DNA from 4 places in the Ruminococcus sp. 5_1_39BFAA genome. Region 4 is predicted to be linked to each of the others. Evidence: riboswitches for the same ligand, from Rfam matches in the RefSeq annotation. Region 4 holds a riboswitch; each other region holds the start of a gene.
The links. A riboswitch is a leader RNA that binds a small molecule or an ion and turns the genes downstream of it on or off. The one in region 4 is predicted to bind cobalamin.

Region 1 (3,152 bases), on a different contig from region 4:
TCTGTATCGAGGATCCGCTGAGGCAAGAGGCAGCAGAAGTAATCCGTTCCCTGAAGGATTCCGGGATCAGCAAGGTGGTCATGATGACTGGCGACAGTGAGCGGACAGCCTGCGAGATTGCCCGTATGGTGGGAGTGGATGAATATTATTCGGAGGTACTTCCGGAAGATAAAGCAGGGTTTATCGAAAAAGAAAAAGCTGCCGGAAAAAAAGTGATCATGATCGGCGATGGAGTAAATGATTCGCCGGCACTCTCAGCTGCAGATGTGGGAATCGCCATCAGCGACGGTGCAGAAATTGCCCGTGAAATTGCAGATATTACGGTGAGCGGAGATAATCTGTATCAGGTAGTTGCACTGAAAAAGATCAGTAACGGCCTGATGAGAAGGATCCAGGGAAATTACAGGATGATCGTAGGAATCAATACCGGCCTGATCCTTCTAGGTGTTTTCGGCGTTATCCAGCCAACTGCGTCAGCCCTTCTTCATAACACTTCAACCCTCGCTATCAGTCTGAAAAGTATGGAGAATCTAATATAGAAAATATAAAAATGCTGTTCCTGTATAAGGGCGGCATTTTTATATTTTGAGGATGGGAAATATGCTGATAGAAGCAGCAAAAGGGAGCAGAAAAGTTTCTGTAAAATCCGTGTAAGAATTATTGCCAATTGTTTTTATATGTGCTATACTAACTACAATTTCATAAGATACAGAAGGTGAGAAAACGGAATGATCCGTTTTTGTAAAAGGGAAACAGGTGAGAATCCTGTACGATCTCGTCACTGTAATTAAGGAGTGTTGGGCCGGGCAGTTTAGCCGCTGCAGTCACTGGGAAACTGGGAAGATAGCCCTGCATGATGATTTATAAGCCAGGAAACCTGCCTATCTGTTGGTACTGGAGCTTCGGGTTCCGAATCACGAGTAATTGGTTGTACCGTTTTGATGATATACTTACATTTTGTATATTCATGATTGAAGTCAAATCCTTTTACCCATGTAGAAGGATTTTTTATTTACAGATCATTGTTTTGATGCCCGTTTTTCCTGTACCGCTTACATAAGCTGATGTACTAAAATGAAAATATATCAACATCAGGGAGAATCCAAGCCGATTCTAGAACAGGAGGAAGAAATGAAAAACAAAACTGTAAAAGCACTTGTTATGGCACTCGCAGTGTCCACGATCACTATGATGGGTTCCGTAAGCACATTTGCTGAGGAAGCTGAGGCTACAGAAGAAGGTGTTGAAGCAGAAGAAGGCGAAGAGGCAGAGGAAGCCGAGGATGAAGAAAACTACGAAACCGGTGATGCTTCCAAAGACAATCCCAGAAACCAGGATGAGATCGGTGAGAACGAACTGTTAGTAGTAAGCTTTGGTACCAGCTTCAATGATAACCGTGTTGCAACGATCGGTGCAATTGAAGATGCAATGGAAAAAGCTTTCCCGGATTACTCCGTAAGAAGAGGTTTCACAGCTCAGATCATCATTGACCATGTACAGAGCCGCGATGGCGAGGTAATTGATAACTTCGGACAGGCTTTGGAAAGAGCTGTTGATAACGGAGTTAAGACTCTGGTCGTACAGCCTACTCATCTGATGAATGGCCTTGAGTACAATGATGTTGCAAACGAACTTGCTGAATATACAGACGCTTTTGAGAATGTTGTACTTGGCGAGCCGCTGCTGACTTCTGACGAAGACTTTGCTGCAGTTGAAAAAGCAATTACAGAGTGGACTGCTGATTATGATGACGGCGAGACTGCTATCATCTTCATGGGCCATGGTACAGAGGCAGAATCAAATGCTGTTTATTCTAAAATGCAGGATAAACTGACAGAGGACGGATATGACAATTACTTTGTCGGCACTGTAGAGGCAGAGCCATCTCTTGAGGATGTTCTGGAACTGGTTCAGGCCGGCGATTATAAGAAGGTTATTCTTGAGCCTCTGATGATTGTAGCTGGTGACCACGCAAACAATGATATGGCTGGTGACGAGGAAGGCGCTTGGAAGAAGACCTTCGAAGATGCCGGATATGAAGTAGAGTGCCTGCTTCGCGGACTTGGCGAGAATGAAGCAATTCAGAATCTTCTGGTAGAGCATGCACAGGCAGCTATCGATCAGGTAAGCGCTGAGTAATAATTCCAGACTTCAAAATAATAAAAGAAAAGAGTAGAAATTCATGAAAAAATTACAGGTAACAGCATTGATATTGATGCTTTCTGCTTCCATGGCACCCATTACCTGCTTTGCAGAGGCAGAAAACACAGCGGCAGAAGAGTCTGCAGCGGAAGAGAGTGTGGCATCATCTTCTGAGCTGGGGCCGCAGAATGAGCTTTCCGATGAGGGGCTGAGTGCGGTAACGGCAAAGGATGTGGAGGAAGGAACGTATTCTATAGAAGTGGAATGCAGTTCTTCGATGTTCCCGATTGACGACTGCCAGCTTACTGTTAAGGATGGAAAAATGAGCGCTGTCCTTACTATGGGAGGGCAGGGTTACCTGAAATTATATATGGGTACTGGTCAGGAAGCTGCTGGCGCTTCGGAGGATGAGTTCATTACGTTCGTGGAAAACGATCAGGGAAAACAGACCTACGAAGTTCCTGTGGAAGCTCTTGATCAGGTGATCAACTGTGCAGCTTTCAGTAAGAGAAAGCAGAAATGGTATGACCGTACTCTGATTTTCAAAGCATCCAGTCTTCCTGATGGCGTTCAGAAAAATGTCCAGATGACAACCCTTGAGGATTTGGGGCTGGAGGATGGAGAATATCTGGTTGACGTAGAGATCGGGGGCGGCTCCGGTCACACGAAGATTGAGAGTCCGGCACCGCTTACCATAAAGGATGGGCAGGCAGAAGCGACAATCGTATGGGGAAACTCGAATTACGATTACATGAAGATCAAAGAGGAAAAATACGAATGGGATGGAAATGGAGAACATTCCACCTTTGTCATTCCGGTAACCGGATTTGATTATAAGATGCCTGTTATGGCAGATACTGTGGCACTTGGAACCCCGCGTGAACTGGATTATACTCTTACTTTTTACTCAGATACGATCGTAGAAGCAGAGTAAGGATTGTAAACAGCCCCTGGCAAAACTGTTTTATCGGATTTGCCGGGGGTTTTGTATATATTATCTTGCATCGCCA
Region 2 (3,152 bases), on a different contig from region 4:
ACAGATATCCGGGAAATGGATCTTGAGGGATATCTGGATTATATGGGGAGAGAGAAATTTGCATCCTCCACGATTTCCAGAAGCGTAGCATCCATGAGAGCTTTTTTTCAATATCTGTTTAAAGAAAAAAAGATCGAAAAGGACCCGTCAGATGGGCTGAAGCCGCCTAAGGTGGAGAAAAAGATGCCGGAGATCCTTACGGTTCAGGAAGTGGATGCACTTTTGCAGCAGCCGGATCTCTCAACACACAAGGGAATCCGTGATAAGGCTATGCTGGAGCTTTTGTATGCTACAGGGATGCGAGTCAGCGAGTTGATCCATCTGGAAACCCAGGATGCCAATCTGCAGTTTGGGTATGTAACCTGCCATGAGAACGGGCGGGAGAGGATCATTCCTATTGGGAATGTGTGCAGGGAAGCGCTGCTTCTCTATATGGAAAAGGCACGGAATGCTTTTGTGAAGGAAGATAGTGAAAAGGTTCTGTTTACTAATTGTTCAGGTAAGGCGATGAGTCGTCAGGGCTTCTGGAAGATGCTGAAGGGCTATGCAGACGATGCCGGGATCAAGCGGGACATCACACCTCATACGCTTCGCCATTCTTTTGCAGTCCATATGCTGCAGAACGGAGCCGATATCAAGAGCGTTCAGGAAATGCTGGGTCATTCCGACATTTCCACCACACAGATTTATCTGAGTATGAATATGAGCAAGATGCGCGATGTGTACATGAAGGCGCATCCGAGAAGTTGAAAGAATACGAGAATACGGGATACAGGAGAAAATTAGCGTACAGTATTGATTTATCAGATATTGTTTGCTATACTATCTATCGATTAAGTACTTTCAGTGACTGGCAGAGCAAAGGTCTGCTGGTTTAAAAGGGAATTAGGTGCGAATCCTAAACGATCCGGTCACTGTAAACAGGGAGCGAGATCATGTAATCCATTGCGTGTATACGTGAGAAGGAATGATCGAACGATGAACTGTGAGTCAGGAAACCTGCTGAGAGTGTTGGTAAATGGCTTCCGAAGAAAGCACGCATTTACAGAAAATACGAACTGTTTTTTGAACAGTAAATTTTTCATGCAAACAGCGTCTACTCTCATTGGGGGTGGGCGTTTTTGTATGGCAGAAAAACATAATATGATACCTGGCCAACTGGTGCGGAACAGGATGGAGAGGCTCATATAAAAAGAGGAGGATGATGAAATGAAATTGAGAAAGCAGAAACTGTTATCACTTTTTATTGCAGCTACACTGGCAACAACTCCCGCCATTTCCGCAAATGTGGTATGTGGGGAAGAGTTTGTTGCGGAGGAGACCGCAGCAGAAGGCACTATAGCGGAAGAAGCAGAGGCAGCCGTCAGTGAAGAGTTTACGGAAGAAGCAGACACCCTTGGAGAAGAATTTGTAGATGCCCCGGAAGAATTTGCGGAGAATTCAGAAACAGGACAGGCAGAGGTGTTTGAATCTGAAAGTGAAGCGGAAGCACCTACAGTAGAGTCGGTAGAGGCACTGATTGGAGCATTGCCCGAGTTGAGCAATGTTACAGAAGAAAAGCGTCAGGATATCGAAGCTGCACTTGCTGCTTATAATCAGCTCAGCACTGAGGATCAGAAAAAAGTGGACGAGGATATGGGAAATAAAAGCAGCCAGTCCTACGGACGTGATCTGGAGACTGCGGTTTGGGGACTTAAGGTGCTGGAACAGGTTGATACATCCACAACTTTGCCGGACGGTATCTACGATGCTTCTACAAGCCCTGCTTTAAGCAGTGAGTACAGCAAGGGAAAGAGTAATTCTTCCCGTCAGAAGCCATGGTCTTTAAAGGACGTGACTGTGAAAAACGGGCAGGCAGTAGCAACGGTTATGGTGCAAAGTACTGGCTATACCAGTATCCGTACCAATGGTCAGACTTATGAAAAGACCAACACCAGTGGAAATTCTGAATTCGCAAATGTCCCGGTTGATTTAAACGGAGCCATGTACATAGCTGCCTATTCCACATCCATGAAGGGGGAGATCGCCTTTACGGTGACAAACACCATCGATGAGCCAAAGTGCACTCCCATTGCGGACTCTGCCATAACCAACACGACAGCGATGTTTAAAGTAATAGATGCCTTTATTATGGAAGATGCGAGCGGGAAGTTCCTGTATGTGACGCTCAGCGGCACAGGATATCAGGAATTGTTCAAAGGTACCTATGAGGAAGCGGTAGCTACCGGAGATGACGCCAGTAAATGGATTGTGGGCAGTAAGAGAGCTGACGGAAAGGGATTTGATGGAAAATATCAGTTTGCCATCCCGATTTCTGCAGACGACGGTTATATGCAGATCCAGGCTTTGTCCAATTCCCATAAAAAGGATGGCCATTGGTGGTATCCGAGATACCTTCGTCTGGACCAGAGTGCACTGACACTGGAGAGCGGCGATTACAAGGAAACGTTTGATCTTACAGTTACAAATAATGTGAAAATGTTTTTAGTCAAAGAAGCTGATCTGACGATCGTGGGAGGACCACACAGCAATGGTTATCAGATTACTTCCGATGTAACAATGGGAAGCACATCCTTTGACAAGGCATTTATCGGAACGGCTGCTAAAGCAGAAGACTCAGAGGAGACCATCGACCTTTCTGAGGATAAGAAGTTCCATTTTACAGTAGAAAATATTGTAGGTACAGGAAACGATGCCAGTATCCATAGCATACTCGACGATCCAACTGTAATCTCTTTCCATTCCGTGAAAAATGACATATGGTATGAAAGAATATTCAGTTATAACAAGGCAGACAGAACCCTTGTGATCGACGAAAGCAGCAAAGCAGATTATACGGCAGTGGATGCAGCGCTTGCAACTGTTCCGGAGGATTTAAGCATCTATACAGAAGCCACTGCGGCAGAGGTAACAACTGCAAAGAATAATGTAAAGACCGGACTGTATGCTTCCCAGCAGGAAAAGGTAGATGCCATGGCAAAGGCAATCCGGGATGCAGTTGCAGCATTGAAAAAGAAGCCGGAAGAGGAACCAAGCGTGACACCGCCTGCACCAACGGAAGCACCGAAGCCCACCGTGACGCCGGAACCCACCGCGACTCCTCAGCCAACCGTAACTCCGAAGTTAGAGATGAATGCTGTTTCCGTGCCGCT
Region 3 (3,152 bases), on a different contig from region 4:
ATAACCTGTGTTGACCGGGTCTGTTGCTGGAAAATATGTATTTCCATTCGTATGATTAAATGCATCGTACGTTACCTTTACAACTGTAATACCCTCTTTTACAGCCGTAACCCCAACATGTGTATTATTAGATGTATCAAGGCTTACGGAATCACCTTTGATGATCTCGTAATTAAAGTGAGGCATCTCTACATCATTGCTTATCTTATTGACAGTCCCCTCTTCCACTCTTCGCGGATTGATCCTGGCAGTGCCGCCGATTTCCATCTCCAGGAAATCATACTGGAGCCATAAGTCGTTTTCAAAGCTGTCCGGAACTTCAGAGCCCGCATTGACGCCAAGGTATACGTCTTCTTCAACGGAACCGCCCTCAACGGTTATAGTGATATCCGGCAGATAGCCAAAGTCTCTTCCGGTTACGGTACCTTTTCCGTCTCCGAAATCAGTTCCAGGGCTCCACTGGTTTGCAGCCTCGCGGATCACACCGCCTGTCAGCTTATATTCTCCCGCTGCCAGCACGCCCAGGTTCAGCTCTGCACTGCTTCCGTATCCTATTTCACTGGATTCCACACTCTCCATTCCGGCGATATCACTCCGGAATACCGCTTTCGCAGAACCTGCATAGGTGCTGTTCCATTGTCCTGATATCTGTCCAACCGGGCGGCTGACATTATTCAGCTTAACTACAGTTCCATCTTCTGAGGTGTCTACTGTAATTTCAACCGCTTTATTCTTAATTGCATAGGTGCTTTCCCCAACCAGCACGGTAGTTTCATTTTGGAAAGTTACTGCCTCTCCGCCGTATATATAAGATTTTCCTGCCTCATAGTACAGCACATCGTACTGAGCGTTCCAGCTCTCTCCAAAGATGTAGGACGGCAGTTCCGTTCCTTCTGCAGCCTGATCCTCAAACTGCACCGATTCTGTCTCATCTTCAGCGTCGTCTGAAAACAGTAATGCTTCTGCCTCATCGTTACCTAAAAATTCTTCTGCTGTACCATCTGCAAATTCCTCTGACACTGATCCATCGTCAGCCACAAAGAAATCCACATCATCGGCTGCGTATTCTGCATCCTGGACAATTTCCTGAGAATCAGAAATAAACATGTCCTCAGCATAAACGCTTCCCGCTGGCGCCAGACTTCCTGCTATCATAGATAAACTCAGCAGGAAACTTAACCATCGTTTCTTCATTTTTCTCTTCCCCTTTCTTTTTGAGACACCAAAAAAGAAACCTCATCTTTTCTATGAGCTTCCTTAAACATGTTCATACCTGACTTAAGATCATCCTACTGACAGCGCCTTCCCGGAATCGTATTCTCCGGCGGCATCATGCTGCGTTCGTCCCTAATACAGTAGAGAAAAGCTGTGCCGGATTCTCACCGGCTTTCTGATTAACCGCTATAAAACAGCGAAACATGCCTGTATATTTGGTTTGCTAATATCCTTGTTTTAACATATCATTGTATATTTGTCAATATTTTATCATCTTCTATTTTATTTTTCCCCGGAAAAATCCCTGTTACAGACAATATGTGATTCCCGAAGCTTACATCCTTCCGGCAATTTTTTCCACCAGCCCTTCCTGATACTGTGCTGTCATCCATCGGATATATACTTCTTTCTCCTCCTGATTGCTCTCGGGCATATCCTGCTCCGGTTCAAGCCCTGCAAGTTTCAGCATTTCTTTTCCTGCCTCCCACGCTTCCCGGGGACTTATCAGCTCCCAGTCCAACTGATCCAGAAGATGGGCGTACAGAGAGGTGTATGTCACTAAAGTATCCTCTGTTTTCAGATGGTCCAGAACATCCGCAAACTCTGCCCTGGAATGCCCGCTCGTTTCATTCTTGTTCTGGTATTCCAACCACAGGCTGTCCTCCGTAACACCGAAACGGTCCATCCTGTTCATGATATTGTGCTGGTATTCCGGGCAAAATCCGTTCTGCCGCTCCAACGCTTCCTTTACTGCTTTTTTTACAGTTTTCCCGATATACTCTCCAAGCTTGCAGTGTTTTCCCGCATTAGTAAGATATGTTTCGGACTGTGCGTTGCTGACTATGATCGTCCCGTCAGTTCCTGAGCCTGTCGCCAGACCTCTTGAATACCTGCTTGGCGCAAGAAGCTCCTGAAGCGCCGCCGTCTTTGCCTCCGTGCAGGATACGAGAGCACGTGCCAGCGCTCCTCCCGACAGGTTTGCGTCAATATAAAGAATGATATTGATGGTTCCCGGCTTTACAGCATGGGATATCCCGGCTTTCTCATGCCATACGGCCGGATCCCCGATCCTTCCTGCATTTGTGCGGATTCCCCCGGTTACTATGGCTGTAACGGAAAAATCCTCATATGCCATGGTTTGTATGGAAACATTATCCATGCTTGCCGCTGTGCTCAGTCCTGTACAATGCTCAGGATCCAGCCCCAAATCCTCCGCTGCCAGCAGATCCATATGTGCTTCATAGGTTTCTGCCCGCAAAGTACATGCCATGCCTGAACCCGGATTGCTGTCATTGTTAAACACTGCCTCTAAATCCGTACGGTATCCCCCGTTATTCGGTCCGGTACTCAATACCTTTCTTGGTCCTTTAAAGCAGACTACCAGGGATTTTTTATAATGATGTACCTCATCTCCGCTGGATAACTGATATATTTTCATTTCTTTCCGTCCTTTCATCCGGCTCCCAGAGCCTTTGCCTGCTTTGCCAGTTTTTCCGCATGATCCTCCCGGTCCATTGAAATCATTTCATGGGTAAGATATTCGGGCTTCACCGCATCCACCAGCTCCCGTACCCTGGACGTGGTAAAAGGCAGATGACAGTCAATATTAAAAATGTGCTGGTAGCAATCGGAAAATCGTTCCTCATAATCTTCCGGCATCTTATGATTTTTCACCAGATTTTTTACATAATCTCCCGTAATACTCTGATTTAAATGGATGCCCCTGATATAGCGGCGCAGATTGCCGTGTGCCTCAACCATTTCCAAAATATAGTCAATTGCATCTTCCTGGGTTTTCAGCTCCAGGTTACTATGCATCAGGTGTCCTGTATCCAGCATAATTCCTTTTTTCGGATAATGTACCTTGTCCAGAAGCCGTTTTGTCATCTCCGGCTTTGTCATAGTAAGACCAGGCCACCACAGATTCTCCATAAGAA
Region 4 (3,152 bases):
ATATCCAGGATCTGTTCATGCACGAGCAGAATCTTCTCATTCGTGAGGGTAACAAGATGGTTCTGATTGCCGGGTGTGCCCACAACGGAATCCTGAATATTATGAGGAAATCAAAAGAGTACGCACCAGGCGGGATCGACTTTGTGATCGGAGGGATGCACCTGAAACATGCCTACCCGGAGGAGCAGAGGCAGCGCATATTCTGTAAAGATCTGGCAGAACGCCTGAAAAAGCAGACAACCCAGTATTACACCTGCCACTGTACCAGCGTGGAAGGGTATGAAATGCTTCACCAGGAGCTTGGAAAACAGATACAGTATCTTTCAGCGGGAAGCGTGCTGGAGATATAGGAAAAATCTGTATTGCAGATTGAATTATAATCTTTCTTTTGATATAATAAGCAGAGAAAAACCGCGGAAAGAAAGTTCATATAGAAAAATAGCGGAGAAAGCCGGAAAGCAGCATTGTATTTTCCGGAAATAACGGGAGGTAAAATTATGGCAATTCAATTTGATGATTCTTTAAAAACAGGTAACGAACTGATCGACTCTCAGCACCAGGAGCTGATCGCCAGAGTGAACAAGCTGACAGAGGAATGTAAGCCTGGCACAGAGAAGACAGTTGCTGCTCATACACTGGGCTTCCTGATGGACTATACCAACGAGCATTTTGCAGACGAGGAGAAGCTTCAGGCAGAGCATGGCTATCCTCTTCTTGACGCACACAAGGAGCAGCACGCTTCCTTCGTAAAAGCAGTAGAGGAGCTTGAGGACATGCTGGTTGAGGAGGAAGGCCCAAGCGAGGCTTTCGTTGCAGCCGTTAAGAAAAACGTGGTAGAGTGGCTCTTAAACCACATTATGGTTTGGGACAAACAGGTTGCACAGTATGTAACCGGTAAATAATTTTGAATGTAAGGGCGCTGCGTCTGCGGCGCCCTGAAATAAAATATCAAGTGAATTCTATAAAGAATGAGAGGGAATCAGGTGTAAATCCTGAGCGGTCCGGCCACTGTAAGCAGGGAGTGTCATTTTGGAAAGCCATTGCATGAAGCGTGTGAGAAGGCAAAATGACTCAGCGATCTGTAAGTCAGGAAACCTGCTTGATAGTAATGTTGGAAAGCAGGCTTCCGAGTAAAGCGCGCCTCCGTGGAGATATTTGTAAAAGGATTTTCCTGTCAAACAGATATGCTTTTAAAGCCTGCGGTCAGCAGGCTTTTTTTCAAGTCTGCCCGAACAAATGGGAATGGAGACAGCATGAAGGAAATTGATCTTGATTTTAACGGCCTTGATATCAGTCTGATTGATATGAACCTGAAAACCCTTTATTATTTTATCATAGTTGCTGAGACTGAAAATATCACCAAAGCGGCGAAAAGACTCTATGTTACCCAGTCTATGCTCAGCAAGAACATCATGGCACTGGAAGAGAGGGTTGGAATACCGTTGTTTGACCGGGACAGCAGAAATCTGAAGCTGACAAGAAGCGGCAGATATCTGTATCAGAAATGGAAGGATATTATTATTTTATATCAAAGGGATATAGAGCATGCAAAGCTTATATCATCTATAAAGGTGGAGCGGCTAAGAGTCGGGTGTTTTCCTCTGAAAGATTCCGTAGGATTTATGGAGCCGTATTTAAAGCATATCTACGTAAACTACCCGGAGACTTTTGTGGAAATTTTCAGGATGAATTATAACCGTCTGCTGGAGCATTTGAATTCAGGGCAGATGGATATCGTGTTTACGCTGGAAACGGACATCCCAGACAATGCGGGGTATTATGAGTGGCAGGAAGTGGCCAGGGTGCCTTCAGTTGCGGTGGTCAACAGGATGAATCCCTTATCGGAAAAACGGATGTTGAAAATAGAGGATCTGGCAGGGCAGAGGCTTCTGATCAGCAATCCGCCCGGAAGCCTTTCCAGAATGGAAAAAATACAGAAAATCTGCAGAGAAGGTCCTTTGGACATCCGTGATATGGAGTTTATGAACAATGACCTTACCGTCTTTGTCAATGCAGAATACAACCGTGGAATCGGCCTGGGAATACGCGGCGTATTCAATGAAGAAAACGAGCGGGTAAGGCTGATTGAAATCGGGGATGCAGCAGTCGGAATCGTGGCAATGTGGAACAGGGACGCAAAAGAAGATATTAAGGATTTAATATGCAATACGCTGCTGCGGGAAATTTAGGAATTTTAGTATTCCAATTTATAATTTTACTTATTTTGGCGAATTGCATATAATAAAGGTGAATGAAGAGTAGTGATGTACAATATCTGGTTTCACCTGTTAAAAAACACCGCTATTGACGGTGTTTTTTGTATACATAGAAAAAGAGGGATTGCGGCGTGAAGAACTGTATAAGAATTGCATTTTACGGAAAAGGCGGAATCGGAAAATCAACGGTAGCGGCAAATGTTTCCGCATCCCTGGCAAATATGGGGAAAAAGGTTCTTCATATCGGCTGTGACCCAAAATCAGATTCAACCAGGACTCTGATGGGAAGGCGGATACCTACTGTGCTGGATATGCTTTGTGAAAAAGGGCAGATTTGTGCGGAAGATATCCTCTTTCAAGGCTATGCAGGCGTAACCTGCGGGGAAACAGGCGGTCCCCGGGCAGGAAAGGGCTGTGCCGGAAGAGCTATTACGGTTATGGCGGAACAACTGGAATCACTTCATGTGTTTGAAGAAAACTGGGATGTGATCGTCTATGATGTACTGGGAGATGTTGTCTGCGGCGGATTTGCCGTACCCATGCGGGAGCGTCTGGCGGATCTTGTATATATCATAACATCCGCAGAATTTATGTCCTTATATGCCGCAAATAATATTATCCGCAGTATTGCAGAAATCCAACAGGAATCAGATATCCGGTTTGGAGGAATCATTTATAATCAGAGAAATGCCGGAACAGGAAAAGAACGTGTGGAGGAGCTGGCAGCAGTGACCAATTCCATACTTACGTCCTCTGTTTCTTACAGCAAAGAGATAGAAATTGCAGAATATCAGGGAAAAACGGTTGTGGAGTATGCTCCTGACAGTCTGGCTGCAGGGCAGTTTGCCCATTTGGCAGAAAAAATATTGAGAAAAGAGACAGCCGGCATCCCCAGAGCAATGTCAGATAGCCAAATGGATCAATTCTGCAAAAGCT

Region 1: linked by a shared signal. The riboswitch ahead of ACESZH_RS12795 (sirohydrochlorin cobaltochelatase) and the one ahead of ACESZH_RS06245 (LysR family transcriptional regulator) in region 4 are both predicted to bind cobalamin.
Region 2: linked by a shared signal. The riboswitch ahead of ACESZH_RS15590 (Ig-like domain-containing protein) and the one ahead of ACESZH_RS06245 (LysR family transcriptional regulator) in region 4 are both predicted to bind cobalamin.
Region 3: linked by a shared signal. The riboswitch ahead of ACESZH_RS17850 (Ig-like domain-containing protein) and the one ahead of ACESZH_RS06245 (LysR family transcriptional regulator) in region 4 are both predicted to bind cobalamin.

What each region holds. Positions count from the first base shown of each region.
Region 1 covers NZ_CAXSVO010000011.1:28,075-31,226, reverse strand. Annotated here, with positions in the region: gene ACESZH_RS12800 (heavy metal translocating P-type ATPase) at 1-539, shown strand, start outside; cobalamin riboswitch at 697-900, shown strand; gene ACESZH_RS12795 (sirohydrochlorin cobaltochelatase) at 1,132-2,139, shown strand; gene ACESZH_RS12790 (hypothetical protein) at 2,183-3,076, shown strand.
Region 2 covers NZ_CAXSVO010000016.1:30,992-34,143, reverse strand. Annotated here, with positions in the region: gene xerD (site-specific tyrosine recombinase XerD) at 1-750, shown strand, start outside; cobalamin riboswitch at 828-1,022, shown strand; gene ACESZH_RS15590 (Ig-like domain-containing protein) at 1,210-3,152, shown strand, end outside.
Region 3 covers NZ_CAXSVO010000022.1:41,164-44,315, reverse strand. Annotated here, with positions in the region: gene ACESZH_RS17850 (Ig-like domain-containing protein) at 1-1,194, opposite strand, end outside; cobalamin riboswitch at 1,248-1,436, opposite strand; gene ACESZH_RS17845 (adenosylcobinamide amidohydrolase) at 1,550-2,653, opposite strand; gene ACESZH_RS17840 (TIM barrel protein) at 2,668-3,152, opposite strand, start outside.
Region 4 covers NZ_CAXSVO010000003.1:271,453-274,604, reverse strand. Annotated here, with positions in the region: gene ACESZH_RS06255 (MBL fold metallo-hydrolase) at 1-350, shown strand, start outside; gene ACESZH_RS06250 (bacteriohemerythrin) at 498-902, shown strand; cobalamin riboswitch at 934-1,118, shown strand; gene ACESZH_RS06245 (LysR family transcriptional regulator) at 1,254-2,189, shown strand; gene ACESZH_RS06240 (nitrogenase iron protein NifH) at 2,348-3,152, shown strand, end outside.